DNA from 3 places in the Kitasatospora cystarginea genome. Region 2 is predicted to be linked to each of the others. Evidence: riboswitches for the same ligand, from Rfam matches in the RefSeq annotation. Region 2 holds a riboswitch; each other region holds the start of a gene.
What was found. A riboswitch is a leader RNA that binds a small molecule or an ion and turns the genes downstream of it on or off. The one in region 2 is predicted to bind guanidine.
Positions count from the first base shown of each region.

Region 1: another riboswitch for guanidine. It lies ahead of ABD369_RS39125 (Ohr family peroxiredoxin); the one in region 2 lies ahead of ABD369_RS41485 (CBU_0592 family membrane protein).
Region 3: another riboswitch for guanidine. It lies ahead of ABD369_RS25645 (MBL fold metallo-hydrolase); the one in region 2 lies ahead of ABD369_RS41485 (CBU_0592 family membrane protein).

Region 1 covers NZ_BAAATR010000086.1:682-10,632, reverse strand. The annotation lists gene ABD369_RS39190 (hypothetical protein) at 1-350, shown strand, start outside; partial or broken gene ABD369_RS39185 (IS630 family transposase) at 475-714, shown strand; gene ABD369_RS39180 (nuclear transport factor 2 family protein) at 787-1,164, opposite strand; partial or broken gene ABD369_RS41480 (IS5/IS1182 family transposase) at 1,320-1,562, shown strand; partial or broken gene ABD369_RS39170 (IS701 family transposase) at 1,569-2,250, opposite strand; gene ABD369_RS39165 (helix-turn-helix domain-containing protein) at 2,687-3,295, opposite strand; gene ABD369_RS39160 (MBL fold metallo-hydrolase) at 3,410-4,228, shown strand; gene ABD369_RS39155 (hypothetical protein) at 4,832-5,176, opposite strand; partial or broken gene ABD369_RS39150 (transposase) at 5,328-5,546, shown strand; gene ABD369_RS39145 (MarR family transcriptional regulator) at 5,816-6,283, shown strand; gene ABD369_RS39140 (hypothetical protein) at 6,533-6,724, shown strand; gene ABD369_RS39135 (hypothetical protein) at 6,685-7,089, shown strand; gene ABD369_RS39130 (hypothetical protein) at 7,031-7,435, opposite strand; gene ABD369_RS39125 (Ohr family peroxiredoxin) at 7,513-7,965, opposite strand; guanidine-III (ykkC-III) riboswitch at 8,040-8,102, opposite strand; gene ABD369_RS39120 (YVTN family beta-propeller repeat protein) at 8,663-9,559, opposite strand.
Region 2 covers NZ_BAAATR010000089.1:811-9,719, forward strand. The annotation lists gene ABD369_RS39295 (lipase family protein) at 1-348, opposite strand, end outside; gene ABD369_RS39300 (hypothetical protein) at 487-1,371, opposite strand; gene ABD369_RS39305 (ACT domain-containing protein) at 1,411-1,803, opposite strand; partial or broken gene ABD369_RS41485 (CBU_0592 family membrane protein) at 1,867-2,079, opposite strand; guanidine-III (ykkC-III) riboswitch at 2,088-2,158, opposite strand; gene ABD369_RS39310 (sigma-70 family RNA polymerase sigma factor) at 3,032-4,591, opposite strand; gene ABD369_RS39315 (CAP domain-containing protein) at 4,700-5,236, opposite strand; gene ABD369_RS39320 (hypothetical protein) at 5,145-5,339, shown strand; gene ABD369_RS39325 (alpha/beta hydrolase family protein) at 5,933-6,607, shown strand; gene ABD369_RS39330 (DUF6841 family protein) at 6,824-7,243, opposite strand; gene ABD369_RS39335 (SDR family NAD(P)-dependent oxidoreductase) at 7,342-8,163, opposite strand; gene ABD369_RS39340 (MarR family winged helix-turn-helix transcriptional regulator) at 8,262-8,681, shown strand.
Region 3 covers NZ_BAAATR010000026.1:43,979-55,156, reverse strand. The annotation lists gene ABD369_RS25670 (helix-turn-helix domain-containing protein) at 1-314, shown strand, start outside; gene ABD369_RS25665 (GOLPH3/VPS74 family protein) at 520-1,140, shown strand; gene ABD369_RS25660 (YbhB/YbcL family Raf kinase inhibitor-like protein) at 1,410-1,919, shown strand; gene ABD369_RS25655 (hypothetical protein) at 2,633-3,670, shown strand; gene ABD369_RS25650 (hypothetical protein) at 3,887-4,216, shown strand; gene ABD369_RS25645 (MBL fold metallo-hydrolase) at 4,307-5,200, opposite strand; guanidine-III (ykkC-III) riboswitch at 5,212-5,279, opposite strand; gene ABD369_RS25640 (TetR-like C-terminal domain-containing protein) at 5,486-5,737, opposite strand; gene ABD369_RS25635 (GNAT family N-acetyltransferase) at 5,853-6,461, shown strand; gene ABD369_RS25630 (DUF4129 domain-containing protein) at 6,588-7,604, shown strand; gene ABD369_RS25625 (hypothetical protein) at 7,724-8,095, shown strand; gene ABD369_RS25620 (AAA family ATPase) at 8,121-9,137, shown strand; gene ABD369_RS25615 (DUF58 domain-containing protein) at 9,176-10,591, shown strand; gene ABD369_RS25610 (hypothetical protein) at 10,588-11,115, shown strand.

The DNA.
Region 1 (9,951 bases), on a different contig from region 2:
AGGACGTCCAGACGCTGGAACGGGCGAAGGACGCCCACCGGGACCGCTGGTCCGAGACCCTGATGACCGCCCCCGACACCGTGATCGGTCCGGCCAACAAACTGAACGACGCACTGACCCGCGTGTACGGGCAGATCAAACGCATCGAACAGGGGAACCCCCGGCCCGGCGAGACGCTGCGATCGGCCGCCGAGGGGCAACACGCGCTCTGGCCCCTGATCCGCGCCACCCGAGAGGCGATGCGCGCCGACCTGGGTGTGACGGGCGCCGCCCCCTGGCCCGAGTCGACCTCGGCCGACGACCCGACCATGATCGGCGACTTCGAGGAGACAGGCGGCGAAACCTCCTAGTTTTTAGTGGCCCAGCAGAGCCCGTAGACGGCTGCCACCAGGGGAATAGCTCGGTGCGGCCCGTAGGGCGGCGGTGGCCCCGGCTCGGACTCCTGATGCAGTTCCTGACGCGACTCCTGACGCCTACGCATCCTGGGCCAACCCGATCGAGGCCCACTTCGGCCCGCTGCGGCAGTTCACCCTGGCCAACTCCCACCACCGCAGCCACCCCACGCAAACCCAGGCACTGCACCGCTACCTGCGCTGGCGCAACGCCAACGCCCGCCACCCCGACGTACTTGCCGCCCAACGCAAGGAACGCGCCCGCATCCGCAGCGAGAAGGGCATCCGCTGGGGCGGACGCCTCCTCAACGCCGCAGCCTGACCGACCGCGAACCGCAGCCTCGGGGTGCCGAAAGGGACAAGTTCACGAGAAGGACAGCGACGGAAGGACGACTCAGGAGGCGGGCGGTTCGATCTCCCCCGCAAAGACGATGACCTGGTCGATGAGGCTCCGCCGCAGATGGACGACGTCCGTTCCCGCCAGGCGGGGGCCTCCATCCGGCGTGGTGAAGACCCACCGGTACCGGGCCCACTCGTCAGGCATGTCCACCGCTGAGCAGCGCGCCATCGTGCCGGTCCCCGCCGGGTGGCGCCGGATGTCCAGCACGAACCGCTCGACCGCCGCGATCCCTTCGCTGCGACCCAACGGCCCCCAGAAGACCACGTCTGAGGTCAGGGCCTGGGAGAGCAGGGCAGTCACATAGCTGTCGTCCGAGGCGTTAAACGCGGAGATGAACGTGTCGATCGCGGAGCGTGCCGTCTCTTCCTGCATGCCCCAGTAATACCAGCCGTTGCGCGTGCGCTCGTCCCGCGAGCCGCCTTCCGATCACGGTGGACCATCCCGATCACAGCAAGGGGACTTCGCGAAAGGGGCAAAACACCCCGTTAGCGGAGACGGTCGCCCCCATCGACGACCCGGCACGGGAGGAGCGCCGCCGCGTCCGCCGACGCCGCAGGACCCGGCTCCGGGCGGCCGAGCTGGGGCGCTCGCGCGGTGGGCTGACCACCAAGACCCACCTGTCGGCCGAGCGCCGCTGCCGGCCACTGTCGTTCGTCCTCACGCCTGGCCAGGCCGCCGACAGCCCCCGCTTCATCCCGGTGGTCGAGCGGATCAAGGTCCGCGCCCCGGTCAGGCGGCCCCGCACCCGCCCGGACGCCGTTGCAGGCGAGACCGATCCTCGCGACCTGGAACGACTCTTCGACCGCCCACCTCGCCGCGGCGACCTTGACCAGGTCTTTCAGCCGGGTGGCTACGGGTCCGTAGCACACGTAGTGGGCGAGCTCGGTCGGGTCGCTGACCGAGCGGCGGGCCAGGACCCAGTGCCCGACGCCGTCCTCCCACACCGGTCGGATCGCCACCCGGGCCCAGTCGTAGACCCGCTCGCCGTGGGAGCCCTTGCCGCCGGACAGGCGCTTCCAGGCCTGTCGCGGCAGCGTGGCGACCAGCTCGTCGACCCGGACCTCACGCCACCGTGTCGTGATCACGGTGTCGTTGACCCTGGTGGCCAGCACATACCCGATGCCGCGTTGCTCCAGCCAGACCCGCAGGTGCTTGACCTGCCCGTAAGCCTCGTCCGCGGTCACCCACGCGAACGGCACCCCCGCGTCGATCGCACGCTGCAGCATCCAGCGGAAGTGCTCGTTCTTCGTCGCGAACGGCACGTCATCGGGCACGCCGGCCGCCCGGCAGCGCTCGCGGTCGTCCGTCCACGAAGGCCGGCAGGTACAGCTCCCGGTCGATCAGCGCGCGGCCCTTCGCCGAGGCGTAGGCCAGGAACGTGCCGATCTGGGAGTTCTCCGTCCGCCCCGCAGTCCCCGTGTACTGGCGCTGGACCCCGGCCGACCGCGTGCATCTCTTCCGGCATCGTTTCGTGCCCCGATGCGCCGACCAGCTGGTCGTGACCTGGGCAGCAGGTGATCGAGCTGGACGACCTGACGCTGCGCCGCTTCAACAGCGAGACAGACCTTCCGGAACTCCTGCGGGTCATTGAAGAGTCGTTGGAGCACCTGCGCCCGTGGATGGCCTGGGTCGCTGAGCACAGCCTGGCCAAGACCACCGATTTCCTGGCCCGCCGCGCGAAGCGCTGGGCGAGTGGTGAGGAGTTCACCTACGTGATCGTGCTGAACGGCGCGATCGTCGGCGCTTGTTGGCTGGCCGCGAGATCGGCTACTGGCTGCACCCGGCCGCCACCGGCCGGGGCGTGGCCACCCGGGCCGGACGAACCCTGCGTGGGCAGATCGGGGACTGGTGAATCTGACGTTCTCCAAGTTCCCCGACAGCGTCAGGCGGCTGATCAGGTTCTGCGCGAGATGACCATGATGTATTCGCAGGGAGCGTTCGTTCGGTTGGCGAAGCCGTGGTCCGCGTCGGCTTGGAAGAACAGGGAGTCACCTGTGTTCAGGGTCTCGCTGATCCCGCCGATCGCGACGGTGAGGGTGCCTTCGAGCACCACGAGTTGTTTCTCCGTACCTGGCGGATACGCGGGCAGCAGCCCGGTAGAGACCTGCGGGGGGAGGTAGTGGACGACCATCTCGGCTCGTCCCGCGCCCGGGGCCGCTGACACGATGTGCCGCTCGAAGCCGGTTTCCGGGTCACGGAAAGCGGGGCGATCGTTCTTGCGCATGACGATGGCCACACCGGACGCGGCAGCAGCCGGCGCACCGATCAGGTCCGAGAGCGAGACATCGAGCGCGTGGGCGATCCTGGACGCGACGCCGATCGTCGGGCTCTTCTCGCCGCGTTCGACCTTGGACAGCATCGCCCGACTGACCGACGACTGGGTGGACAACTGCTCCAGCGTCAGGCCCGCCTCCTCGCGGCGTCGCCGCACGTTACCGCCGAACGCGCCAGCCAGGTCGTCACCGTGCTGGGATTCGGCCGCGTTTCCGTCTTGCTCGACCACCGTGCTCCTCGATCGATGGGTACCTCGCTGCCCACAGTGTAGGGTTTCTCCTAAAGAAGATCTGATCTCCTTTAGGAGACGTACGATGTGCGCCCGACACGACGGAGGGGCTCCATGCGTTTGATCTCAAGTGGCCGCCACCATGCCACGTTCGAATTCGGCGATCTGCAGGTGATCTCGTTGCGAGACGGGTACATCGACATGCCGCCGACACGGCTCCGCGGCGAGGATGGGCGCACGCTCGACGAGCTGCCGGCCGCCGTCCCGCTGGCCGGCGACAACTTGCGGCTGTCGGTCAACGCCTTCTTCGTCACCGACGGCACGCGGTCGGTTCTCATCGACACCGGCGCGTCCAACGCCTGGCACGACCCCACCATGGGATTGATCTACGACGCGCTCGACGAAGCGGGAATCGACCGCGCGCATGTCACCGATGTGGCCATCACCCACAAGCACGAAGACCACGTGAGCGGACTCATCGCGCCGGACGGTTCAGAGGCGTTCACCAAACTCGAGCGCGTGTGGATCGGCGCGGGCGACACCTCGGTGTTCACGGGGCGGCTCGAGCCGATCCGCGACCGCGTCGTACCCGTGTCGGAGAAGGTCGCGATCAACGACTGGACCACCGCGATCCCGACACCGGGCCACACACCCGGTCACACCGTTTACCACGTCAGGAGCGGCACCGGCCACCTTCTCGCCTGGGGCGACACCGTTCACGTTCCCACGCTCCAATTCGATCAGCCGAACGTGTCCTGGGAGCTCGACGGCAACCAGTCCCAGGCCAGCGCCGCGCGAGCGGCCCTCCTCGAACAACTGACCCAACCACACCACTTCGTAGCTGGCGCCCACCTCGACTCACCCGGCATCGCCCGCGTAACCCCCTCCGGCGACGGTTATGCGCTGGAATACCTCGCACCACCGATCGGCTGATCGAGCCTGTCGGCTCCGGGGCGTGCTCGCGTACTCCGGCACGGACTCCTTCACCTACGCCGCAGGCGACTCCTACGGCGGCAGCGCCACCGCGACAGTGAGGCTCACCGTGCACCGGACGACCCGGGCCGGGCCCGACCGCAGACCCCGTTTCCTCGGCCAGCCCCGGCCCGGCCGCCCGCCCCAGCACCAGCGGTCGGCCCGCACGGCACGCCCGAGGCGGCAGCCTCGCCGCCTCGGGGCCGACGGCGCGCAGACCGCCCTCCTTATCGGCGCCGGCGCGCTGCTCCTCGTCGCAGGTGCCGGAGCGATCGTGCTCGCCCGCCGTCGGTGCCCCAGAGCTGGGGACAGCGGGGTGCGGCCGGGGCCCGCGATGACGGTGCCTACGGGGCGCCGCCCGCCCGGCCACGTCATCGCGCAGGGGGCGGCCGGACGACCCGGCAAACCCACTCAGCCTCGCCGGAGTCGCTGACAAGGAATTTCGGTACTCAGCCGCCCGAACGCCACGGCGCTCCGGCCCGTTGCCTCCGCACCCTCGATCGGACGTCACGGAACGTCGCCGCGGAGGAGATCTGAAACAGCTTCTAACCTTGACCTTGACGTTTAACCTTCGTCGCCTCCGTAGCTGAACGGCTCGATGGTCCAGGGCAGCCCGGGCCCATCTCGATAGGCAGCGAAGCCCGGTTGCAGGCTGGCTGTCTCGGAGATGGAGGGATCGTCCTCCGTCATGCAGGCGATGCAGTACACGCCACTGGCATCGGGGAGGTTCGGATCGTTCACGCCGTCCCCGATCAGCCAGTCGCCCTCACTGTCATGGATGACGACGAGTGCCGGCATGCGCCCCTCCGCGACGGTCCGCTGCACCACAGCGCCGAGATCGCGCGGGAACCGCTCCCCTGGGAACGGAAAGGGTGCCTGCCGGACCACCGGGTGGGATGTGTGATTCATGGCAGCAGTATCGCGGCACTCCGCGAGAGATATCGCACGAGTGATCGATCCATGATGTCACCCGTCCAGGGATTCCTCGGACGGTGGAGCGGCCTAGGCATGATCCTGAACTCTCCGACGAGGTAAGGGAATCAACACGAAGGCCCTGGTGATGAGTGTGCTGCAGCAAGCTGTCCAGCGCGATCCGTTCGCGGAACTGTCACGCTTCCGAGCGGACTTCTACACCTGTCTGACCGGTCGGAGGGATGCGCTGCTCGAGCTGACCGACGCGCTGCTGTGCACCGAGGGCCCAGTGAAGACACTGGTGGACCCGGCGCTCGCGTCCGAGCACCGTCGTGGCCACGGTGCCCTGTACGGTGCGCTCAAGCGGCTCCAGGGCACGCACAGGGCGAGGCCGTCGGTCGCGTCGAGGCCGCGGCCCTGTCGCGGACGAGCGATCCACAAGTCGACGTCGGCCACCCACCTCACCCGCCTGCCGGGCAGCGTTGGCCGGGCGGCCGTCTTCAGCAACGTGGTCTTCGTGCGGATGACCCGCAGGAGAGCTCCGCCCTTGATTTCAAGCGCACTTCAAGTCGTACGGTCTCCTCACCGCCCGCGCAGCGCGGGCGTTGAAGCAGAGCGACAAGCAGGGGGAGCCCTGTGACGACCGAGCAGATCTCCGATGCCCAACTCGCCGGACGACCCGCGGCGTACTGGACCGGTGTCGCCTACGAGGCGCTCATCTCCTACATCCGGGCCCGGCAAGCCGAGAAGGGCTACACCCAGCCCCAGTTCTGGTTGCTCCGCAACCTCTCGGCGAACGACATCTCACCCGACGGCCAGGGGATGACCCTGACCGAGCTGCGCGCCGCCATGGCCTCCTACATCCGGGCCGAGGACGACCTGGCGGCCGAATCCGAGGTGCTCCTGGAGCGAGGCTGGCTGGCCCGGGACGCCGAAGAGCGGCTCTTGCTCACCGAGGAAGGGGAGCAGGCCCGCGTCGACCTCGCACGCAACGCACCCGCCATCCGCGCCGCCCTTCACGAAGGCATCGACGACGCCGACTACATCACCACGGTCAAGGTGCTCCAGCAGCTGATCCGCAACGCGGGCGGGACCATCGCCTGACGCGCACCGCACCTCGAGTACGACGGCAAGGCGCCAGCTACTCCGAGCACGTCCTGGCCGTGTGAAGGTCCGCGACAACGACCCGGCCCTTGCCGACCAGGAGCGGACCGACCGGACGGTGTACTGGCGGCGCCGTACCTGGCCCGGCCACACCTGCACCGGGTACCCGCCGGTCGCCTTGGTCGTCACCGACGCCGGACCGGTCGCCTTGACGCCGGACCGGTCGCCCTGGCCAACCGGCAGCAGGCGGTGGCCGACCTGTCCGCGGAGTGCTGGCGCGGGCAGCGGTACACCGTGCACCGGGACGACAACGACGGAGACGGCTGGCACGAGTACGACGACGCCGTGCCCATCCTCGCGACCACCCTGGAACTCCTGGCCGAGCACGGCCCCTCGGGCCGGTGTGGTGGCGCTTCGGCCGCCCCGGCCGGCACTTCCTGATCGAGGCGCTGGACAACCCGGGCAACCGCGCCGCCTACGACCTGCGCCAGAAGGCCTGCGAGAAGAAGGCCCGCCAGGACCACCGCGAGGTGATGCCGACCCTGGCCTGTGCCGACTGCGGCCAGGTCCCCGAGCAGGAGAGCACCTACGAGTACGGGCTCCATGGCCAGTGGACCCGCGGCCCCGGCGGCCGCTGCTACCACGAGCACGAGGAACGCCAGGAGAAAGCCGCCGCGAACCGGGCCGGCCTCCAACTGTCGTGTCCGGGCACGGTTTCGGGCCGCTACCGGATCCCCGGCTCCGGCTTCAGGCCCTGGGCAACCCGACCACCAGGTAGGTTCCCGCCTCGCCGTCGACATGGATGACGTGCCTTCCCACTCGCACCACTTGGCAGCCCTCCGCGCGCCAGGAACCGGCCTCGCCCTCACAGCCGCGCAGCGGTGTCCAGATCTCCAGGAACGTACTGCCGTCCGGATTGGATCCGGACTCGACCAGGTTCTCCCCGTCCCAGCGCAAGGCGCCCAGGTCCTCCCCAGGCTCACCCACCTCGTGGTGGAATCGGACCTGCGCGCCGTCAAAGGACGTGGTGCCGGCGAATCCGGCGTACTGGTCCCCGATCTGCAGCCACACGGCCTCGCCCTCGTCGATCAGCGGGCCGCCGTCGCGGCTGATGCCGAGCCGGCGCCACCCGCCGCGCGTAGGGGGGCGCACGACTGTCGCAGCCGATCGGCTCTGGGCGCAGGCGAACGAGGCGGTCGCGGTTCCGGACCGGTTCGGTGTCGGCTCCATCAGATGTCGCCCCCGGCCCCGCCCGCATCGAGCGCCACGATCGACAGCGGGATGTTGCCACGCACGGCCTGGGAGTAGGGGCAGACGGCGTCGGCCCGGTGCAGGTAGGGAAGCAGGTCATCGGCCTTCCAACCCGGTACCGCGACCGACAGTGTCACAGCCAGACCGTATCCGGCGGGTGTGGCGGTCGTCCCCAGCTCAACCTGGCAGGTGACCCGAGCAGCCGTCGTGTCCAGGCCGCTGTCACCCGTTACCTCGGCCAACGCGGACCCGAAGCAGGCCGCGAATCCGGCGGCGAACAACTGCTCGGGATCGGTGGCCTCCGGCACTCTCTTGCGCGGCGGTGCCAGTCGCGCCGCGAGATGCCCGTCATCGGTGGCGACGGTGCCGTTCCGGCCGCCGACAGCATTCGCAGTGGCCGTGTACAAAGTCCTGGTCAGTGGAACGGTCATGCCGGACTACCCTCCGCGAGACGCCAGCCCCCTCCACCTCGGAAAGGGCCATCCAGTGCCGTCAAGGCGGCAACGGGGCGTCGTCGTGCATAACCGGGTACGGCGCGTCTCGTCCGGGGCCGAAGCTCAGCCGCCGGTCAGAATACCCACTCCTCGCCGAGGCAACGTAGCCGGCCAGGCAGCGCAGTGCGGGTCGGGCTCATGGAGCGCCGACGCCGGGACATCACCGAGGGAATCGTCGGGTTGAGCATGAGCGGTAGGGCCTGGGTGGGACCCGGCCTTTGTCCGCCGGCTGTCCGCGTGCTCGTGGTGGCCCCGCCGCGCCCGGTCGTGGGCGGCCAGGTCCGGGTCCTGCTCGGGCAGGGGCTGCGCCCCTGCCCACCTCGCCGCGCCGCCGCCCCCGGTTGGCTGGGTGGTCCTCCTGGAGGTGGTGATTGTGAGTGGTGTTGCGCCCGTCGGCGCCCCTGGTGGCCGGGGTGGGTGTCCCCATGCTCTCCATGATGGACATCATCCTTACCGGGGCCGAAGCCCCTGACCAGGGGTGTCCGTCAAAGTGAATCAAGCCCGTTGTGGTTGTGTCTCCGTGGCCCCCGTGGCCCCCGTGGCCCCCGTGGCCCCCGTGGCCCCCGTGGCCCCCGTGGCCCCCGTGGCCCCCGTGGCCCCGCAGCTGGCACGGCGGCTGCGGGAGCCGGGTGGGTTATGGGGCGCAGACGGCGTAGGGGGTGACGGTGGTGTAGTTGGTGTTCTGGTTGTCGGCGAGGACTTGCCAGGTGTTGCCGACGGGTCGGCTGGTGACCTGGATGGGTGGGACGGCGCCGCCGCTTTGCTGGTATCCGCCGCCGGTGATCACGTGGCCGGTGGGGCAGGTGGCGGTGGCCACCACCGGGACCCTGGCCGTGGCCACCCCGCGGGGAGCGGTGCCAGAGGAGAGGGTGGTGGTGACGGTGTCGGTGGCCGTGTTGATCACCGACACGTTGCTCGAGTTGGTGTTGGTGACGTAGGCGCGGATACCACCCGGGCTGAACTCCACCGCGAACGGCGACAGGCCGACGGGGATGGTGGTGGTGACGGTGTTGGTGGCGGTGTTGATCACGGACACGGTGTTCGCGAGGCCGTTGGTGACGTAGGCGGTGGTGCCGTCCGGGGTGAACGCCACCCCTTCGGGGTTGGTGCCGACGGGGATGGTGGTGGTGACGGTGTTGGTGGCGGTGTTGATCACGGACACGGTGTTCGAGCCGGCGTTGGTGACGTAGGCGCTGGTGCCGTCCGGGCTGACCGCCACCTGGTCGGGGTTGGTGCCGACGGGGATGGTGGTGGTGACGGTGTCGGTGGCCGTGTCGATCACCGACACGGTGTTCGAGGCGATGTTGGTGACGTAGGCGGTGGTGTCGTCCGGGCTGACCGCCACCCCTTCGGGGTTGCTGCCGACGGGGATGGTGGCGGTCACGGTGTCGGTGGCCAGATTGATCACCGATACGGTGTTCGAGGCGGCGTTGGCGATATAAGCGAAGGTCCCGGATGTCGCGGCCCGAGCCGGGGAGGCCGCCGTCACCGGCAGCGCCCCGGCCCCCAGCAGCACCAGCCCCGCCGCCATGGCGCGTGCCCGTGCCGCCCACCGCGGGGCCCGACAAGCGCCTGCATCGTGCCCCGCTGGGCCAGGCAGTCGTCGTTTCCCACAACTGATCATCGCCATACCTCTCGCTCGAAGAACCCAAGGATGTGGCGACGCAGGTCCCGGGGGCCGGAACGGCCCGTGCCATGACGAACAGACGCGACCGCCACGGCCGGCCCCGCCACCGCGGCCACCACCCGTGCCCCCAGCCGCGTGCTCTGACGCCGCACCGGGCCCGCGACGGCTGCGCCACCGCGCTGACAGGACCCCAAAAGAGCACAGGCCACCGCGCGTCAGCGTAAGCATCGCAGTATGAAATATGATGGTTCGACACCTTTTCATCCGAGTGATCCGACCTGCGGGCGAGTATGTGC
Region 2 (8,909 bases):
CCGCAGGGCCTGGTTGAAGCCGTAGTGGACGAAGCCCTTGTCGTCCGGGCCAGGAACGGGCGGGGTGTCGACGTCGGTCAGCCAGTCGTAGATCTTCAAGACCTCGGTGCCGCGGAACCCGGTGACGATCATGCGGTCGCTGGCCATGGTGTAGGCCTGGGTGTCCTCGATCGGGAACGGCATCCGGTGCGGGGATTGGAAGTTGCGCACCTCGTCGAAGCCCCACACACGGGCCTGGGCCTCGATGTCATCCGGGTCCTGCATGGCCAGCCCGGCCGCCTGGGCCATCCAGTAAGCGTGCGCCAGGGAGTAGCGGGTCGTCGAGTGGTCCAGGGCCGGGATGGTCATCGGTGTCCTCCAGAAGCCGGTGCGGGTCGCCCAGCAACATAGCCCCGCATACGAACGAATATGGCCCGCGGCACCGGGCCATCACCCGTCTGGAAGCGGCGCGGCACCGGGAACGTCGTCGATGCCGCAGGCGGCTGGTCAGAACCGGCTACGCCGCACGACGGGCCGGGCCGGGGCTTGCCCGGCACCGCGCAACGCGGCGGCCGCGGTGCGGGTGCGCTCCAGCCAGCTCATGACCTGGCGCAGCGTGGCGGGGGCGAGGTGGTGGGTGAGGTCGCGGACGGCCTGGTGGTCGTCGTTGGTCAGCGTGTAGAGGCCGGCGCGCTCCAGGGCGGTGTAGAGGGGCTGGGCGGCGGTGCCGGCGAGGCGGCGGTGGGTGGCGTCGGACCTCTGTCGGGCCTGGTGGGCGGCCTCGCGGGCGCATTCGGCGACGTCCTGGCGGTGGCGTTCGGCGCGCAGCGCGTGCTGGAGGGCGGTGTCGTGGTCGGGGTCGTAGCGCTCGGCGCGGGTCTGGGCGGTGTGGTCGCGTACGCGCTGCCACTCGGCGCGGATGGCGGCCGCGGTGGCGTAGGCGGTCTCGTCTCCGGCGTACCGGTCGGCGGTGCGCTCGTCGTCCCGGGCCCGGTGCAGGGCCTGCTGGAGGTTCTCCAGGGTCATCCCGGCCGCCCGGCGGCGGACCCGGTGAGGGACGTCGCCGAGCAGCCCGTGCTCCTGGTCGTCGTCCTCGTCCGGGGCGCGGTCGGGGTGGCCCGGGTGCTGGGCGAGGGCTGCGTGCAGCATCGCGCCGGCCTGCCACGCCTCGGCGTGGACGATGGGCTCCGGGAGGGTGCCCGGCTGGGCTCCGAGGACGATCCGGCCGCCGACCAGGGCCACCCATCCGTCCAGGCCGTCGACGTCCTTCTCGGTCCAGCCGCGGCCCAGGTCCCGGTCCACGGGCGCGGGCCGGCTGCTGTACAGGGCCAGCTCCAGCCGTCCGGGTGCGGCGCGGCAGAGCGGTCGGCGCCCCGGGGCGGCCCCGCGCATCTCCGTGCGCGGGGCGGCCCGGGGGGCGTGCCGTGTCCGTCAGTGGGTGAGCTGTTTCAGGGCGGCCAGGGCCTGGGGTGCGTCGGCGTAGGGAACGAACAGGTGGTCGTGGTGGAAGCCGGCGACGACGTTGCAGCTGAGTCCGACCTGGGCCAGGGCCTCGGCGAAGACCGCTGTGAGGCCGACCGCCTCCAGCGCGGAATGCACGCGCAAGGTGATCCAGCCAGCGACGTAGTCGTAGGCCAGGCCTGCCCGGTCGGCATCCTGTTTCGGCAGGACGAGGGTCAGGCCCTCCTCCTCGGCAACGGTGACGACAGGACGGACGCCGGCGGGAATGCGGCCGTCGGGGGCGACCGTGAACACGTACTCGCCCGCATTGAGCTGCGGACTCATTCCGGCGAGCAGCTTGCGAAGGTCTTTCTCTCCTGCCACGGGGGTCTCCTCGGGAGTGTGGTGTTCGGAACGATCCGCCGAGCGCGGGCGCACGGCGGTCAGGGAAACGGCGGACACAAGGGCCCAGGTGCCCTCCAGCAACAGGAAGCCCCAGGACCCCTGGCGCAGTGCGATCACCGCGAGGGTCGCCGAGCCGACGAGGTTCAGCGACAGGGCGGTGCGCGAGTCCCCGCGCAGGAGCCGCGCCTGACCGGCGACGAAGGCGACGAGGATGAGGAGGGAACCGGTGATTTCGACGAGATCGATGCGATGCATGAGTGCGCTGCGAGCCGTCTTTGCTGGACCGGGTACGGCAACGCTCTCGTCCGGGGCGACGCCAAAACGGCGTCACCGCCGCTCACTGTAGCCCAGACGGCGCAACCCGGACGCAACCGGATGGCAGCGACCAGGACCGACAACCACACAACACACGGCCACCCGGCGGGGTCCCACCCGATCCCAGCCCACGAGTTCCGAGGCCCGGCGAACCATGCCGGGACAGCGCCGAGGTACCAGCCCCCAGTCGTCCGGGCCGGGGCCCTGCAGGAGCCCTGAGGACCTGTCACCGCTGCGCCCAGGCCAGACCCCGGCACAGCGGTAACCGCCCGCCGGGGCGGTGACGGGAGCCCTTCCTGCCCCGCGCAGACAGGCTGCGAGGCGCCCGAGTGGAACTGCGGGATCGGGACCGCGGCAGAACGGTGAGAGCTGGCGGCCCGGCCCTCCCCGCCCGCCGGGGGGCGGCCGTAGCGCCACCAGATGGGGCCGAGCGGGCCGTGCTCGGCCAGGAACTCCAGGGTGGTGGCGACGATGGGCACGGCGTCGTCGTACTCGCGCAAGCCGTCGTCGTTGTCGTGCCGCGTGACGGTCCACCAACTGCCGCCCCAGCAGTCGGCGGACAGGTCCGCGACGGCCTGCTGCCGGTTGGCCAGACCGACCGGTCCGGCGTCGGTGACGGCCAGGGCGACCGGCGGGTACCCGGCGCGGGTGTGCCCGGGGCGCGACGCCACCAGTGCACCGTCCGGTCGGCCGGCTCCTCGTCAGTGAGGGCCGGGTCGTTGTCCCGGACCTTCACGCGGAACAGCCCGCGGTAGGCGGTGAACTTCGCCGCCACCCGGGCCGGCGCCATCGTGGCGCGGTCGACCTCCACCATCAGCACCGGCACCCCGACCTCCGGGGCCTGCCACACACCTGCTGCGAGTGGCACGCGAGTAGCGGACTGGCAGGGCTGTCAGCCGGGGCTGCCCAGGTCGAGGGTCCAGAGCAGGCCGTCCGTGTTGGGGGCGGTGCCGACACCGGCGTCGGTGTACTGGCAGTCGAGCATGTTCTGCTGGTGGATCGCGCCGTCCGACCAGTCCTTCAGCACCGTGTTCGGCGAGCTCGTGTCCCGGTCGAGGTTCTCGGCCCACGCACTCCACTGGTAGCCGGCAGCGGTCATGCGGTCGTCGGCGTGCTCGCCGCGCGGGTCGACGTGGTCGAAGTAGCCGGCGGCGGCCATGTCGTCGGAATGCCCCTGCGCGGCCGCGTGCAGGCGCCGGTTGACGCGCAGCGGCCTGCAGCCGTTCTTCGTCCGTTGGAGGTTGATCAGGTCGACGAGTTGCTGTTCGAGGGTCTTGCGAGGCGCGGACGGGGTGGTGGCGGCCTCCGGAGAAGCGGTGGTGGCGGGCGGCGGTGAAGCGGTGGTGGCGGGCGGCGGTGAAGCGGTGGTGGCGGGCGGCGGGGACGGGGACTCGGTGGCCGATGGTATGGGAGACGGCGTGGTGGGGGCTGGCGCCGGGGGTGCGAGTGTGACCGAGACCGACGGGGCGGACGCGGCGTGGTCCGGGTCGGGTCGGAGGATCTGCACTCCGGCGAGGACGGTCAAGGCGGCCGCGACTCCCGTGGCTGCCTTGGCCGCCCTGACCGCTCGCCCATCGCGCGGGTGGAGCCTGCGTGTCGGGGCGGGCGACCGTGTCGGCGCGGGCGCCGTGCGGGAGGGTGCCGGCTGTGCGGCCGTGGTGGCGAACGCGGCCAGGTGCTGTGAGGCGGCCAGGTGCGGTGGCGGGAGCAGCAGCGGGAGGCCGGCGAGGAGTCCCTCGACCGGTACCAGAGTGTGCTGGTGCCCGGCGCAGTGCGGGCAGTTGCGGATGTGCCTGGCGATGCGTTTGCGCCACAGAACGGCTGGCTTCCCGTCCCAGGCCGTGGTGTGCGCCGAGAGTTCGGCGCACGGCGGGTCGGCGGCGAGTGCTCGCACCACCTGGCGGCCGATCTCCAGTTGTTCCTTCATCCGCTGGACGCGTACGGCGGTGTGCTGCGGTGTGAGGCCGAGGGCCGCCGCCAGTTCGGCCCGCGTGAGCTCGCCGCCGGTCTCCAGCCACCAGAGGGAGAGCAGGTCGCGCTCGCGCTCGTCCAGCCAGCGGGTGGCCTCGGCGACCTCCTTGCGCTGGCCGGTCAGGCCGAGTCGCAGGATGGTCAGGTCCACGAAGTCGGCGGCCGGATCGACGACCTGCGTCAGCTCCTGCAGACCCGGCACGGGTGCCGCCTTCCGGGCCGTCCAGCGTCGACGGACCTCGTTCATCGCCACCGCCACCAGCCAGGACCGGAAGGAGGACGGCTCGCGCAGCGCGTCCAGGGAGTTGACGACGCGGAGCATGGTCTCCTGCACCACGTCGTCCACATCCGCATGGCCGTCCAGCGCGCGGCCGACGACGTTGTAGACCAGCGGCAGGTGGTCGGCTATCAACCGTTCCCGGGCCGCCGCGTCCCCTGCCTGCGCCGCGGTGACCGTCTCGCTGCCGCTTTCACTGTTCATCAACGTCCGACGTCCTCACCTGGATGATCGTTCCTCCCGCGCCGTGTGAGACCCCGGCGGGAGGGGGAAAATAACAGGAATCGAGCCGGCGGTGGGCTCACCGTCCGTTCACTGGGGACGGGCGAAGTCCTCGGTCCACCAGGGCCCGTTGGCGCTGAGGTTCACGCCGACGCCGGTCTGGGTGAAGACGCAGTCCAGGATGTTGTCGCGGTGTGCGGGGCTGTTCATCCAGCCGTCCATGGCCGTGGCGGGGTCTTTCGGGCTCTGGTAGATGTTCTCGCCCCAGTTCTGCCAGCCGTACCCGGCGTTGGTTATCCGGGTGCCGGGGTCGACGCCTTCCGGGGTGTCGTGCTCGTAGTAGTTACGCGCGGCCATGTCGTCGGAGTGCTCCTGCGCCACGGCCTGCAGCTTCGCGTTCACGGTGAGCGGCTTGCAGCCGGCCTTGGCACGTTCGGCGTTGACCGCGTCGACGATCTGCTGGGCGAACCGGGCAGCGGTACCGGTCGCCGGTGTCCCCGCGACCGGCGCACTGTGCGTGACGGACCCAGTGGGCTTGCGGCCCGCCGGAATCGCCGGGGCACTGCTCGCCGGCCTCGCCTGGGTCTTCCGAACGGTAGGCGTACCGCTCGACGTACCGGTCGGCATGCCACTCGCCGGCGGGATCGCCGCGCCACTCGCCGACGGGGTCGCCGCACCACTCGCCGTCGCGGTCGCAGTGACCGCCCAACTCGGCGAACCGGTCGGCTGAACCGAGGAAACGGACACGACACCGTCCCCCGGCGACAACACCCCGGCCGCGGCGGACGGCGAAGCAGACCCACCCCCCGAAGACGCCGCAGCAGCGAGCACCCCACCCGTGACCGCAACCAACCCCACAACCCCCGCAACCGCCGCCAGCCGACGCGGCCGCCCCACAGCCCGCCGCCGACCACACCCCCGCCCGTGCCGCGACACCCCCGACCCGCCACCGCCCGCAGCATCCGACTCGGACACCACCGCATCGATCACCACGGTCTCGAACTCACTACTCATGGATCCGCCTTCGCTCCCCGCCGACGCGTCGTTCACGCCGACCCCCAGGAGACCGACGAACCGGACCCCGATAACAAAATCCGAAAAGCAGTTCTCGCACCCCAGCCCCACCTGCTGGTCCGTCCACCGGGACCCCGCTCCGCCGACAGATCCGCGGTGACCCACCCGGCCAGGGCGACAAGGAGCGGACCGCAGTCGCAACCCCGGGTCTCCGGGGCAGGTCGGTGTGCGATCTACGATGATCAGGTGGCAGACAAGAGCGGTACACCCGACCTGATGGCGACCGGGACGACAGGAAAGGCGGCCGGCATGACGGGGGGCGGGTCGGGCGGCGCGATGGAGGTCGAGCAGACCCTGGTGGCCACGCCGGTGGGGGATGCGCGGATCAGCTGGCACCGGCCGCTCGGCCCGGCCCGCGCCGTGCTCGGCCTCGGGCACGGCACCGGGCGCGGGATCGAGGCGGCGGACCTGGCCGCACTGGCCGCCGCGCTGCCCGCGCACGGGATCACCGTGGCGCTGGTCGAGCAGCCCTGGAAGGTGGCCGGCGAGAAGGAAGCGCCCGAGCCGCAGACGCTGGACACGGGCTGGGTGCCGGTCGCCGAGCGGCTGGCCGCCGAGGGCGTACCGCTGGTGGTCGGCGGCCGCAGCGCCGGAGCCCGGGTGGCCTGCCGGACCGCCGCGGCGAGCGGCGCGGCGGCCGTGCTGGCGATGGCCTTCCCACTGCACCCGCCGGGCCAGCCGGAGGACTCGCGGGCCGCGGAACTGCTCGGCAGCGGGCTACCGACGCTGGTCGTACAGGGCGAGAAAGACCCGTACGGCGGGCCGGAGGAGTTCCCCGCCCTGCCAGCCGGCTGGCGCCTGGCCGACGTGCCGGCGGCGGACCACGTCTTCGCGGCGCCCGCCTCGGCGCCACTGCCGGCAACCGAGACGCTGACACTGATCACCCGGACAGTCACGACCTGGCTGGCAGGCCTGGCGCTCTAACGAAGCGGCTGCGTCAGCCCGTCAAGATCTCTCGGCAATCGGTCAAGATCGCCTTTCAGAGGACACCCTGACCCGTCTCACCGAAGCTTGACCGCCTGCCGGCCGTGGACTCGCTTTCGTTCTCCGTCGCGAAGGACTCGGGGTGAAGCCGGGCCAGGAGTGCCAGCGCGTGGCCTTGCCGGATCAGAAGATCACAGCTCGATGTTGCCGAACCGGTCAGGGGGCGAGGACCGACGCGGCGGTGATACGCCAACCTTCTGCGGTCCGTGCGACCAGGTAGAGGACCCGGGTGCGCTGGAACTCGCTACCCGCCCGGGTGTACCGGGCCCAGGTCACCTCGATGAGCGCCGACCGGTCGTTGAGCACGCGGATCATCTGGTCGAGCGCCTGGCTGCTGCCGTAGTCGGCTTCGCACAGTGCCAGGATTTCCTGGCCGAGTGCCGCGGTCAATTGCTCCGTCGTGGTGACGGTCAGGTGGGCGGTGGAGGTGGTCATCGTGAGGGGGACCGCGAAGTACTCCAGCAACGGGGTCGCATCGGTCGCGCCGGAACCCGCGAGTTCGATGAAGGTCGTCGCATACCGCTCGAACCACTGCTTCGCGTTCTCCTCGACGAGCGACAGGTCTGTACGGGACAAGGTGAACATCTCCTCGGTGTGGTGGGATACGGGCCGCCTGGGCCGGCGCGGTGAAACGCGCCGGACCCCGGTGGCGGTTTCTGTTTGCGTTGAGTTCTCTAGGCGATCCACGCGCCGGTGAGCGCCTGGACGGCCGAGCCGTCGCCGTCGTTAAGCTTCACGGCGGTGAACGCGCGCGCGGCATCCGAGGTCTGCACCCGGAAGGCGGGCCGCTGGGCCTCCAGCAGTTCGACGATGCTTTCCGCCGCGCCCTGCGGCGTCTGCGCGGCGGCGAAGGCGTCGCGGGTACGGGCCAGGTAGGCGGTCAGCGCGGGCGCGTACGGGCCAGCCTGCTCCAGCGCAGTGTCACGGCCACCCACGTTGCTGACGAACTCACTGGCCACCGCGCCCGGCTCGACCACGCTGACGGACACACCGGTGGTGGCCGCGACCGGGGCGAGGGACTCCATGAAGCCCTCGACGGCGAACTTGGCCGCGCAGTAGGCCTCGTTGAAGGGCTGGCCGATCACGCCGCCCACGCTGGTCACGGTCACCACGCGGCCCTTGCTCGCCCGCAGCAGCGGCAGGGCGGCCTTGGTGACGTTGAGGACGCCGAAGAAGTTGACCTCCATGACGGCGCGCACGTCCTCGACGCTCCCCTGCTCCAGCGTGCCGAGGTGGCCCGCGCCGGCGTTGTTGACCAGCGCGTCCAGACGGTCGAGGCCGGCAAGGCATGCCTCGACCGAGGCCGGGTCGGTCACATCCAGCGCGCGGACCTCGACGGCCACCCCGGCCTCCTGCGCCGCCGCGAGCAGCGCGCCCGCCTTGGCGGTGTCGCGCATGGTGGCGATCACCTGCCAGCCGCTGCGCGCGGCGGCGACGGCGGTGGCCAGGCCGATACCGGAGGAGGTCCCGGTGATCAGGACGGTCTTGGTGCTCATCGCTCAAAGATCCTTTACTTATGACTCATAACTACTATCATCCATAACTATGAAGAACGATATTTCACTTTGTCAAGCACATCGGTAGACTCGACCCCATGCCCAAGTCATCGGATGAGCTGACCGAGGAGGTCATCAGCCTCTTCGCAGCCGTCAACCGCCGCTACGCCCAGGAGTCCGAGGCCGCCGCCACCACCCACGAGCTGACCCCGCTCCAGGCCAAGGCGCTGCTCGCCGCCGAGGAACCGGTCCCGATGCGCCGCATCGCCGACCGCCTGCACGCGGAGCCCTCCAACGTCACCCCGATCATCGACCGCCTGGAGTCCCGCGACCTGGTCGAGCGCACCCCCGACCCCGGCGACCGCCGCGTCAAGCTCGTCGCAGCCACCACGGCCGGCCGCACCGTCATCGCCGACCTCCGAGCCCGCATGCCCTTCGCCACCGCCCCGCTGGATCGGCTCACCACGGAGCAACGCGAGTCCCTGCGCGACCTCCTGCGACTGATGCTGGAGACATGACAGCGGCCGCCGCGGACTCCAGCCCGACATCGACGACCCCGGCGGACCGGACCGGATCCTGTCCGTCGCCTCTGCCACGTTCACTGAGACACATGGCGCGCCGTTCGCCAGCTTCGTCGGTTCACCGAGACCGAACAACGGACGGATCCAGCAACCGGTCGAACTTCGATGAGACGAACTCGCCAGTAGTCAAACTCCGCTGAGACTGGTGAAACTTCGCTGCGACGG
Region 3 (11,178 bases), on a different contig from region 2:
GTTCCTGGATCTTCATCACCGACCCCGACTTCCACCCCAAAGCGGCCCGCGTCCTGGACCTCTACGCCCGCAGCTGCGACGGCGAGCCGATCGGCGCGGACGAATACGTCATCGGCGCGGACAAGAAGACAAACGACTTCACCAGCCTGACCCAGGTCAAGGACCGGCTCCGAGACCTCGAAGACCGCTACAACGCCACGGCACAGCCGTTCCAGTGGAGGTTCACCACCTCCGACCTGGACGATCTGCTGGCCAGACTCGACCGGCACACCACCGATCACCAGGAAGAATCCTCCGCCGCCCAGCCAGCCTGATCACCCCCCCGAAGGACTTCCGGAGCCGACCACTTAGGCTCGTACGTGGGAGTACTCGTCGGTGGTCCGAGTGCCGCCCGGCACGCGAAGCCACTCGCCCCTGCATTTACCGATCGCGGCAGGTGACCTTGCAGTCGGGCATCATGCGGGTGCCGGACGAGCCGACGCCGCACCGCTTGCCGGTGCCAGTGACGTGGAGCCTGCCATGACCACATCCCGGGACTTGATGATCACTGCCATGGAGGTGGAGTCCAGTCGCCCTGTGGAGCGAAGCGAGCTGTCGCTTGCGCTGGCGGGAGCCGAGTTGATCGACCTCCTGGCTGTCGGGGCCGCCACGCTGGACGGCGATCAGGTCGTGCCCGGCCACCGGACGGCCATCACCGATCGCCTGCTGGACCAGGCCGCGGCGTCGCTCGTCCGGGAATCGCCGTACGAGTCGATCGGCGACTGGCTGTGGCGCAGAGGCCGTGGCCTGGCTGCGGCCTACCTGGACGCCTTCGAGGTGGAGGGGCAACTCACGCGGCAACATTGGCACTGGATACCTCTGCGGACCGGTCCGCCGGTGCTGGTGGATTCGCTTGACCGCCGTCTGGCGGGGGACCGCTGGGCCACGAACGAGCCAGTGCTCGCCGCCCTGGGGGCGGCCGTGGGGATCCCTGACAAGGGGATCGGAGACGCGCCGAGTGTGGCCGGCGGCGCGGTGGAGGACGACGCGGTGGAGAACGTGCTCGCCGAGGTCAATGGCGCGTTGGTGGAGCTGGAGGCCGTACGGCAGCGGCGATCCATTGAGAAGGCGGCCTTCGACAACATCTGGCGAGGCGGCTGACGATGGGCGTTGGTGGTGCCGATCGATGTGGGCGTTCAAGCCCGTGACGGTCGGCGGCCGAGATGATGAGCGGCATCCTGCGACGGCTCTCGCCGGCGACTGTCGTTGATGGCTCTCGTCAGCGCACAGGGGCGTCGATGACCGATCGTCCTGGAGTGGGCACCTAGAGTGGTTCCGTGCGAGTTCGAGGGAGCCGAATCCGAGCGTGTGCCGTGGTTGCGGGGGTACTGCTGGGGTGTGCTGCCTGCGCCTCCAGCGCGTCCGGACCCGTGCCTGACGCACGGGCATCCACCGCGGCGACCACGCTGACGGCCGCTGCCTCCACCGGCCCGTTCACCCTCACCCGGGGGCAGGGCTTCGACCAGTCCGGTGCGTTCATCCCGCTCATGACCTGCGACGATCCGAAGGACTACTCGCCAGGTCTGGAGTTCGCCAACGTGCCGGCCGGGACGGCCGAACTCGCCCTCACCATGGTCGACCTGGACGTGCAGAAGATCCACTGGTTGCAGCTCGGGATCCCGGCCGGCACCCGTGGGATCACCGCCCACCGCCTCGTCCCGGGGGCCCGGGAGGCCCTCAACGACTTCGGCGAGACCACCTACACCGGGCCCTGCCCACCCCCTGGTACCACCCACAGATACCGGCTGACCCTGTACGCACTGCGCGAACCGGTGCCGTCCTCCTCTGACAGCAGTACGCCACCGGCCCAGACGCTCAAGGAGATCGAACGCCGGGCGTTCGCCTCGGCCGCGCTGGTGGCGCCGTACACGCGCCACTGACGTCCGGCCAGACGGCAGGCGCGGCGCCGGGTCCGTCCGGGAAGGGTGCGGGGCGGGCGCTGTCGGGCGGCCTGGTCACTGCCCGGGTCGCGCGCCGAGGTTTGCTGGGAACGACCCAAGCACTGGCTTGGACTGCGCGTCGACGTCCGGTGGTGTCCGAATCTCTGCCGCGCGGACCGTCGCGGCCGCATGACAAGATCGCATCTTGCGGATGTTCTCTCGATCATGGACCTCGAACCGCGGGAAGTCCCATCGTCTCAGGTCGGAGGCCATTCGCGCCTCAGGTCCGAGCGCTGGAGCCGCTGTTGATCGGCGGAGGCGTTTCCAGGCACGGCGGCCGCATCGACCGAACGGCCACCCACCTCGATGTCAATGAGCAGGCTGAGGTGCCCAGGGCTGCTGGCTCCAGATCGGCGATGCTGCCCGACACGATCGCGCGAAACCCTCCGGGAAGATCGGGGAGTTGGACCGAGTGACGGCCGGGCAGGTAGACGTGATGCCGTACGAACGGGGAGAGGCAGGCGACGTCCCCGTCGCGGACGTCGAAGCACAACCGCGAGGGAAGGGGGATCATTGAACGGCCACGATCCAGCGGCCGGCGGACCGGTCGCGGACATCCTCCGTGCGGCCGTCACCCCGTCCCTCGCGTGGGGGACGGGCATCCTCCGTGCCGTCGATGCCCCTGCGGGATCCACGACTTCAGAGTTGGTGCCATGGCTGAAGACGAACGGGAACGCAGGCTGGACGGCTTCGTGGCAGCACCGGGGCCACTTGCCGCAGAGCACGGTCCGGCAGTCCTTCCGGGCCGACTTCGGTGGGCCGCGGCCGCCGCGCCGGCGGCGGCGATCTGCTACGGACTGTGGCAGGCCCACTGGTTGCTCAATGGTGCGCCGTCCTTCGGGCGTTTCGGTACGGACCTGCTGGTCCTTCCCCGGTGGGGTGTCGTCGTGCTGTGCGCTGCGGCCGCCGTGATCGCAGGGCTGCTGCGGATGGCGACCCGGCCGCGCCGACCGCTGGTGGTGGCGGCCTGTGCGGTGAGCGCCGCGCTGCTGGTGTCCTGCCCGCTGCTGCTCCTGGACGTGATCGGTCGGCTGATCCCCGGTCTGCACATCCCGCACGACCTGCCGGGCGCGCTGAGCAGGGCGGCGTGCCTCACGGTGGCCGTCCTGCTGTCGGTTGCCGCGCTCTCGCACCGGCGCCGTCTGTGGGGTGGCTGCCCGCAGTGCGGCCGAACCGGGGAGCCCTCGATCCCCAACCCGTCGGCGGTTCCGCCGCGTTGGGCCTGGTGGGCGGCCTACGGCGCGGTCGCGGCCTGCTGCCTTCGGATCGCCGCGCAGTACGGTCTGGGCTGGGGCGCCCCGGGGAAGCTGACGTCGGCGGAAGCGGTGTCGCTGGCCGTGTTCGAAGCGGGCTTCCTGCTGGTGGGGACGGTACTCCCGCTGTCCCTGGTCCATCGCTGGGGCCGGGTGCTCCCACGCTGGGTGCCGCTGGTCGCCCGGCATCGTGTACCCCGATGGCTCGTGCTGGCACCGGCGTCCGGTATCTCGGCCGGGCTTCTGGTCTACTTCGGGGTCGGTATCGGGCAGTTGGTCGGCGACACGATGCATCCGAAGCCGCATCCGGGTGCCCTGCCGCTGTCCTTCCTGTGGGTGGCGATGCCCGCGTACTGGCTGTGGGGCCTGGGGCTTGGCGCTGCCGCGCTCTCGTACCACCGTGCCACTCGCCGGCCGTGCCGCCGGTGCGGTCGCTGAGCTTCTCGCTGTCGACCGAGTCCCGGGGATGCCGTACGCGGTGAGCGCGTTGAGCCTGCCGGCCCGTCTTCCCGACGGATCCCGGCACGTCGGTGTGTGTGGAGGCCTTCGCCCGCTGCCCGCCCGAGGCCCGTGTTGCCGCAGTGTCCCCGAGACCGAGACGGCCGGGCGGCCGACCGGGCTCAGCCTCGGCATGCTGTCGTGAGAGAGTGCAGCATGCCCTACCATCTGCGGTTCTTCTTCGAATGCGGCGTGCCGCACACCCCGTTGTGGCCAGGTCCGTCCGGCGCTCCCGACCTTGACGGCCCGTACGGCTCGCCCTGCGAGCTGGACCTCCTCCCGATCACTCCTGACACCCGGATCCGACTGGAGGGCCTCTGCGAGTGGTATCAGTCGTCTCTCGACTGGGACGACCCCGGGGGTCCGTCTCCGTGGTCCGAGGAGCAGCGCGAGCAGTTCGACCGGCAGGCGGACGGCGCGCTGGAGACCCTGCGCCGTGAGCTCGGAGACGGCTGGACGGTGGAGGACCGGCGCCACCCGTCCTGAGACCGGTCTGCCGGTATGCCGTCCTGGGGCGCCACCGCCTCACGAGGCGTCGGGCCCTGGACCCGCGCGGTGGCCCGCAGGAAGTCCCGGTCAGTCGCGCGGCGGGTCGGAGGGGCAGAGGACGAAGTCGGGGAAGGCGCGTCGGCTGGGCCGATCGTCGCCGACCTCCCGGATCGCCGCGCGGATGTCGTGCAGGTGGCCGGTGGTCAGCTGAAGCGGGGGCTCGTCGGGCTGGAAGGTGGTGCGGATCGGGTAGTCCACACCCGGCTGCCTGGTCATCTCGATGTGGCAGCCCAGCACGTGAGTGACCGGCCGGCGGTCGGAGAACTCGATCAGCCGGTCGATGCTGCGGGCGAAGGCGGGCCAGTCCTGGATGTAGAGCCGGCCCGGGTAGACCGTGTCGCCAGTGAGCAGGAATCCGGTCCACGGGTCGTAGAACGTGACCGCAGCCTCGTGGTGACCCGGGGTGGCCAGGCACTCCAACACCCGTCCACCCAAGTCGACTTGTGCCACGGCGTCAGGGTCCTCGTCGAACCCGAAGTACTTCCGGGTGGTGGCCAGGTCCGCTCCCACCACCGTGGTGTCGGGGCGGTCGCTGAACTGGGGGTCACCCGCGATGTGGTCGCCGTGCGGGTGGGTGTGCAGGACCAGCAGGTGGTACCGCTCCCGTGGGTGCCGGGCGAGCCACCCGTCGACGAGTTCATCGATCACCCGGCGCAAGGGGAAGAACTCCGCGGAAGCGGTGGCTCCGGTGTCGATCAGGACCGCTTGGGCGTTCCCGAACAGCAGGAACAGGAACGGCGCCTCGTAGTCGACCGCCATGTTCTGCCGCAGGATGTACGTGTGCCGGTCGTAGGCGTGGACCTGGATGTCCGGGTCGGTGTTGTGTTTGGCTGACGGCGACCCGTGGATCCACCGGACGTCCAGCGCACGGGGCTCGGGAGCCGTGCCGGCGAGATCGACCCAGAACGTGCCCGCGTCCACGACGTCTCCTCAGTGCGTCGTCTTGGCAGGCCGGGTACGGCGCACATCTCGTCCGGGGCAGGCGCTGTTGAGCCTCCGCGGGGACGGTACCACGGCGAGTGCCGACTGCGATCGGCACGACCTGGACTCGCCGCCACGGTAGAGGACTTGGTCCCGCCGGCCACATCGCCGTACTCTCGTACGCGAGTGCGGTGTGCTACGCGCTGCCGGGCGGGCGCAAGTGGCCGAGCCGGTGTTGGGCGAGCCGGGTTCACCGATCGGCCCTTCCGCAGCGGTGACCGCCCGTCAGTGTCCCGTTCCCGCGAACCGGTCCACCAGGACCTCGAGCCGCCGCGACGCCTCCCGCCGGGGAAGCCGGCCCGAGCTGGTGAGCGAGACCAGGCCGTGCAGGGCCGACCAGAAGACCTCGACGAACAGCGCCGGTTCGGCGTCTCCCGCGAGGTTGCCGAGCGTGTCCAGCAGTGTGTCGAACGCCTCGCGCAGCGGGGCCGGTGTAGCCGCGTCGGCGAACGGGAGGCCGGTGTCGAGGAGGAACATCGCCGGCGACCGCCGCGAGGTCGTCCGCCCGGTCAACCCGAGCGGCCGGAGCGGGGCGCGGTTCCCTGTGCGAAATCCGAGTGCAACCGGTCTTGCACCACGGCACGATGGGCGGATGGAACTGCCGCCTGACATGCCTGAACTCACCGTTGATGGAGGGTTCACGCTTCGGCCGTGGCACCTTTCGGACCTTCGGCTCGTCCGGGAGGCGTCGGAGGACGATTACATCCCCTTGATCACCACTGTGCCCTCGCCCTACTCCGAGCCGGCAGGTGTCGCGTTCGTCGAACGGCAGTGGGGCCGCGTGACCGCGAGGACCGCATATCCGTTCGTCATCGTGAACTCGCACGGTCGGCCGGTCGGCTACGTGGGGCTGATGCTCAAGGACTCGGCGCAGGGCCGTGCGTCGTTGGGCTACTGGGTCGTCAAGTCGGCGCGTGGTCAGGGTGCTGCCGCGGCCGCGCTCGGCGCAGTGACCTGCTGGGCCCTCCGCGAACTGCGGATCCCTCGGCTCGAGCTGTATGTGGAGCCGTGGAACACGGCTTCCGTGCGCACCGCCGAGCGCGCGGGGTTCCGACGCGAGGGGCTGCTGCGAGGGTGGCGGCAGGTGGGGGACGAGTGGTGCGACATGCTGATGTATGTGCTGCTGAACGACGGCGATACTCGACATTCTGTCGAACCCGTGGCCCCCGTCCTCCCGGTCCGTATGCCCGGCCGCTCGTAGTTATGTGATGTCCAGTCAGTCAGGATCGCTCGGGCGCTGACAGATATTCGATCGTTGTGCGAGACTCCCCTTGACGACCGGTTCGGTGGTGAGTGCCGTGCCGGCACAACGGGGGAACAGAGCGGCATGAGCACAGGTACGGGCCGAATACCGGCTCGGTGGGCATGGCCACGGCTGGTGGTGGCGGCGCTGGTCACGGGTGCGCTGGTGCTGGCAGCACTGGCACTGCAATCCGCTTCCGGTCAGGGGCCCGCGCCCGGGCCGGGGCCGCTCGCCGGGCACCGGGCGACAGTCCTGCTGCTGTCCCTGGGTTGCGCGGTCGGCGGTGGTGTGCTGACAGTCCACCACCGGACGTCCACCCGCGGGACGGACACCGCGAGCCCGGTGGCGTGGCGCCTGGCCTCGGCCGGGACGGTGCTCCTCCCGCTCGCGGCGGTCATCGTACCGATCACACTGATGTGGCTCCCGGCTCCGCCCGCCGAGCGGGACGACAAGCCGATGGTGATCGGGCCCGGAGCACAGCCGGGTCCCGTCACGGAGCCGTCGCAGGGGTCCTCGCAGACGGTCGGGCCGGCGCCCGACGGGCGGTCCGCCAGCCGGTTCGACCTGAGCCAACTGCTGGCCGTGGTCGGCGTGTTGCTCGTGGTGCTCGCGGTCGTGGTCGGCGCCGTGCTGCTGTGGCGGCGGTTCGGCCACCGCCGCCGCGAGCCGGAGTCGTTGGACCTCGGCAACACCGAGCCACTCACCGGCCGCGCCCTCGCCGATGCCGTCGACGAGGGCCGCCGAGCCCTGCACGGCGCCGACGTCCGCGCTGCGGTGATCGCCTGCTACGCCGCCATGGAGACGTCGCTGACCGACTCCGGAGTCGTCCGCCGGGCTTCGGACAGCCCGTCCGATCTGCTGCAGCGGGCGGAAGCAACGGGCCTCCTCGCCGGTCCGCACGCGTTGGCGCTCACCGTGCTGTTCCGTGAGGCGCGCTACTCCAGCCATCCGCTGGACTCGGGCCAACTGGAATCGGCCCGAGCGGCGCTCGACGCCATCGCGGCCCAACTCGCCGAGCACGACTCCCGGACGGGCCAGGGTACGGCGAGAAGCCGTACGGAGCGCCGTACCGCGTGCCGGGCGGGGGCGGGAGCCCGGTGAGGCCGATCCTTCCTCGGGGAACCCCACGGATTCTGGCGGCGCTCTGCACGGCGCCCGGCGGTGCCGAGACGGCGCTCGCGCTGGTCGGCGGGCTCCGCGCGGCTGCCGCCGGAGCCGCAGTGATCACTGCCGTCGCCCTGGTCACCGCCCGCTACACGACGGGCTTCCACTCCCAGGACAGTGCGCTGCGTGGCCCCCTTCGGCTGATCGAGGAGCAGCGGGCCGGCCTCGGTGACTGGCGCCGGGTGGTCGAGAACGGACTGACAGGCCGGGGAGACGGCGCTGAGGTGCTCCGACGGCGGTTGCAGTGGCTGTACGCGGCCCGGCTGGCCGAGCGGCACGCCGTCTCCCTCCACGACCGGCCCCAGGCCGCTGCCGCCCTGGTCGGTCCCGAGGTCTGGCCGCTGATCGACCCCGCGTGCCCCGTCACATCCGAACCCGTCCCCGCGCCGGTGCTCCGCGCCGCCGTGAACCGCCTCTCCAGCCTCTGACCGACAACAGCACCGTAGGAGCGCAGTGAGCAGCACCCATCCGACCGACGCCGGGCCGTCGACCCCGGCCCTGACTCCCCGCCAGGCGGGGGAGCGTGCCCGACGGATCCTCGACGAGGTCGGCCGCGCCGTGGTCGGCAAAGCCGAGACGCTCGAACTGGTGATGTCCGGCGTGTTGGCAGGCGGCCACGTCCTCATCGAGGACCTGCCCGGTCTCGGCAAGACCCTGCTGGCCCGCTCCTTCGCCACGGCGCTGGGCCTGGACTTCCGGCGGATCCAGTTCACGCCGGACCTCCTTCCCTCCGACGTGTCCGGCGCACCCTTCTACGACCAGCGCAGCGGCGAGATGGTCTTCCGGCCCGGCCCGCTCTTCACCCACCTCCTGCTGGCCGACGAGATCAACCGCACCCCGCCCAAGACCCAGGCCGCTCTGCTGGAGGCGATGGCCGAGTCCCAGGTGTCGGTCGACGGCGTCACCCGGCCGTTGCCGGACCCGTTCGTGGTGATCGCCACCGCGAACCCCATCGAGTACGAGGGCACCTACTCCCTCCCCGAGGCCCAGCTGGACCGGTTCCTGCTGCGGGTGCGGATGGGCTACCTGCCCGTGGCCGAGGAGGCCGCGATGCTGCGCGCGAGGCTGGACCGCGCCACTCCCGAGACGGTGCTGCGGACGCTCGCCGATCCCGCCGAGGTGCTGGCCATGCGGGCCGCGCTGGAGCAGGTCGAGGTGGACGACGACCTGGTCTCCTACGTGGTGGCATTGATCGACGCCACCCGCTCGCACCCGCAGATCCAGGTCGGAGCCTCTCCGCGCGGCGGCCTGGCGCTGATCCAGCTCGCCCGTGCCCGCGCCGTGCTGGACGGCCGCGACTACTTGATCCCGGAGGACATCAAGAGCCTGGCGGTCCCCGCGCTCGCCCACCGCGTCACGCTGCGCCCTGAACTGTGGGTGCGCCAGATCGCCGCCGACGACGTGATCGCCGAACTGACCGAGAGGGTCGCCGCCCCGAACACGGTGCCCGGCCTGGCTGTTCACCGGTGAGGCCCGCTCGGCCAGGCGGCTCGGCTCAGCGGACTTCCGTGCGGGCCACCCATCGGACCGGGCAGATCGACCGGTCCCTGCACGGCACGCCGAGAGACCGGTCCCTGCAGGGCACGCCGAGTGACCAGGCGGACCGGCGCAGCGTGGTCCGGGCCCTGGGCCCCGCACCGGCCTCCACTCCCGCCGCTCTGCCCGCCGAACCCCCGCCTCACTGGCGAGCGAGCGAGCGGGCGCTGCGGCTGGCCACGGTGTCGGCGGTCGCCGGAGCCCTCGCACTGCTCACCGGGAGGTCCTGGCTGCTGGCCCTCGCCGCAGGTCCGGCCGTACTCCTGATCCTGGCCGCGGCGGGCCGAAGCCGCCCGGCCCGGTTCGAGGCCCGGGCCCAGATCGGACGGCGCCGCGCCTTCGAGGACGACACCATCGACGTCCGGATCGAGCTCTCCTTCGACGGGGTCGTCGGCTGGGTCGATCCGGGCGTCTACGCCGGGCCCGGCATCGAGCTCGGCAGCCTGGAGACGACCGGTACGACGGTCGAACTCCGGCTCACCGCCCGTCGATGGGGCCGCTGGTCACTCGGTGCGGTGGACCTGGATGTTTATGACCGCGGCGGGCTGACCCGACGTACCGTCCGGGTCGACCTCGGCGAGGTCCAGATCTTCCCGACACCCTCGCAGTCCTCGCTCACTCCCGTTCAGGTCCGGCTGCCCGAGCGGATCGGCGAGCACACCGCCGGGCAGAGCGGCGAGGGCGTGGAGGTGGCCGGGGTGCGTCCGTACGTCTGGGGGGAACGTCAGCGGCGCATACACTGGCCCTCCACCAGCAGGCGCGGCACCGTCCAGGTCAACCAGTTCGTGGCCGAGCGCACCGCCGACATCGTCGTCCTGATCGATGCGTTCGGCGACTTCCTCGACCCGACCGACGGCACCTCCAGCCTCGACGAGACGCTGCGCGCCGCCGCCGGGATCACCCGCGCGTACCTGCGCAGCCACGACCGGGTCGGCGTGGTCTCGGTCGGCGGCAGTACCCACTGGGTGAAGCCGGGAAGCGGGGCAGCCCAGTTCTACCGTCTCGTGGAGTCGGTCCTGGAGGTGCGCAGGGACCTCGGCTACCACGTCCCCGACATCCCCCGCCTGCCCCGGCCGGTGATCCCGGCCGACGCCCTGGTGTACGTGCTGACGCCGCTCGGCGACCAGCGCATTCTGGACGTGCTGCACGACCTGACGGAACGTGGCAACCCATTGGTGGTCATCGAGGTGCCGACCGGCGACCCCGAGCTCGACCCGAACGACACGCTCGCTGACCTCGCCCTCCAGCTGTGGCACGCGAACTGCGAGGCCGTCCGGTTCACACTGCGCAGCCGGGGAATCCCGGTGCTCGGGCTGCGGCCCGGCGAAGGTCTGGACCTGGCGCTCGCACCGCTGCAGCGCGCGCGTATCCGTGGAAGGAACCGATGACCGACCAGCCGACCGCGGTCCGGCTCGCACGCAGCCTCGGGACGGCCGTGGCAGCCAGCGCACCCGTCGCTCTGCCCGAAGGCCCGCTCGCCGCAGTACTGGTACCGGCCGGTGCCGCGCTGGCGGCCTGGTGGGCGAGCCCGGCGACCGTACGGCGGCCCGTCGCGGTCACTTTCACCCGACGCGCGCAGCTCGTCCGGCACCGGAACACGGCGCTCGCGGTCGGCTGCGTCCTGCTGTCCGCCCTGTCCACGCCGCCGATCTGGGCAGCGGCCTGCGTGACCGCGCTGCTGCTCGGCTACCTGATGTGCGTGGACGCGGCCGCCGGTCCGGCGGGGCTGCGACAGCTGCGCAGCCGCTGGGTGCCCGCCGCGGCCCATACCGCAAGCGCCCTCGTACTGCTCGCGTCCTACGCGTCCGTGGCCCCCAGCGGGTGGGGGCGGATCATCGCGGCGCTGGCGGTGGCCTGTTCGGCCGCCGCGGTGGGACTGGCGCTCTGGTCCCGGCGTTCGGATCAGGGCTGATGTCGCGGTGCGAGAAGGCGAGTTACGGCCTCCGAGGGCCAGGACGACCTTCGCCGTCGCGGT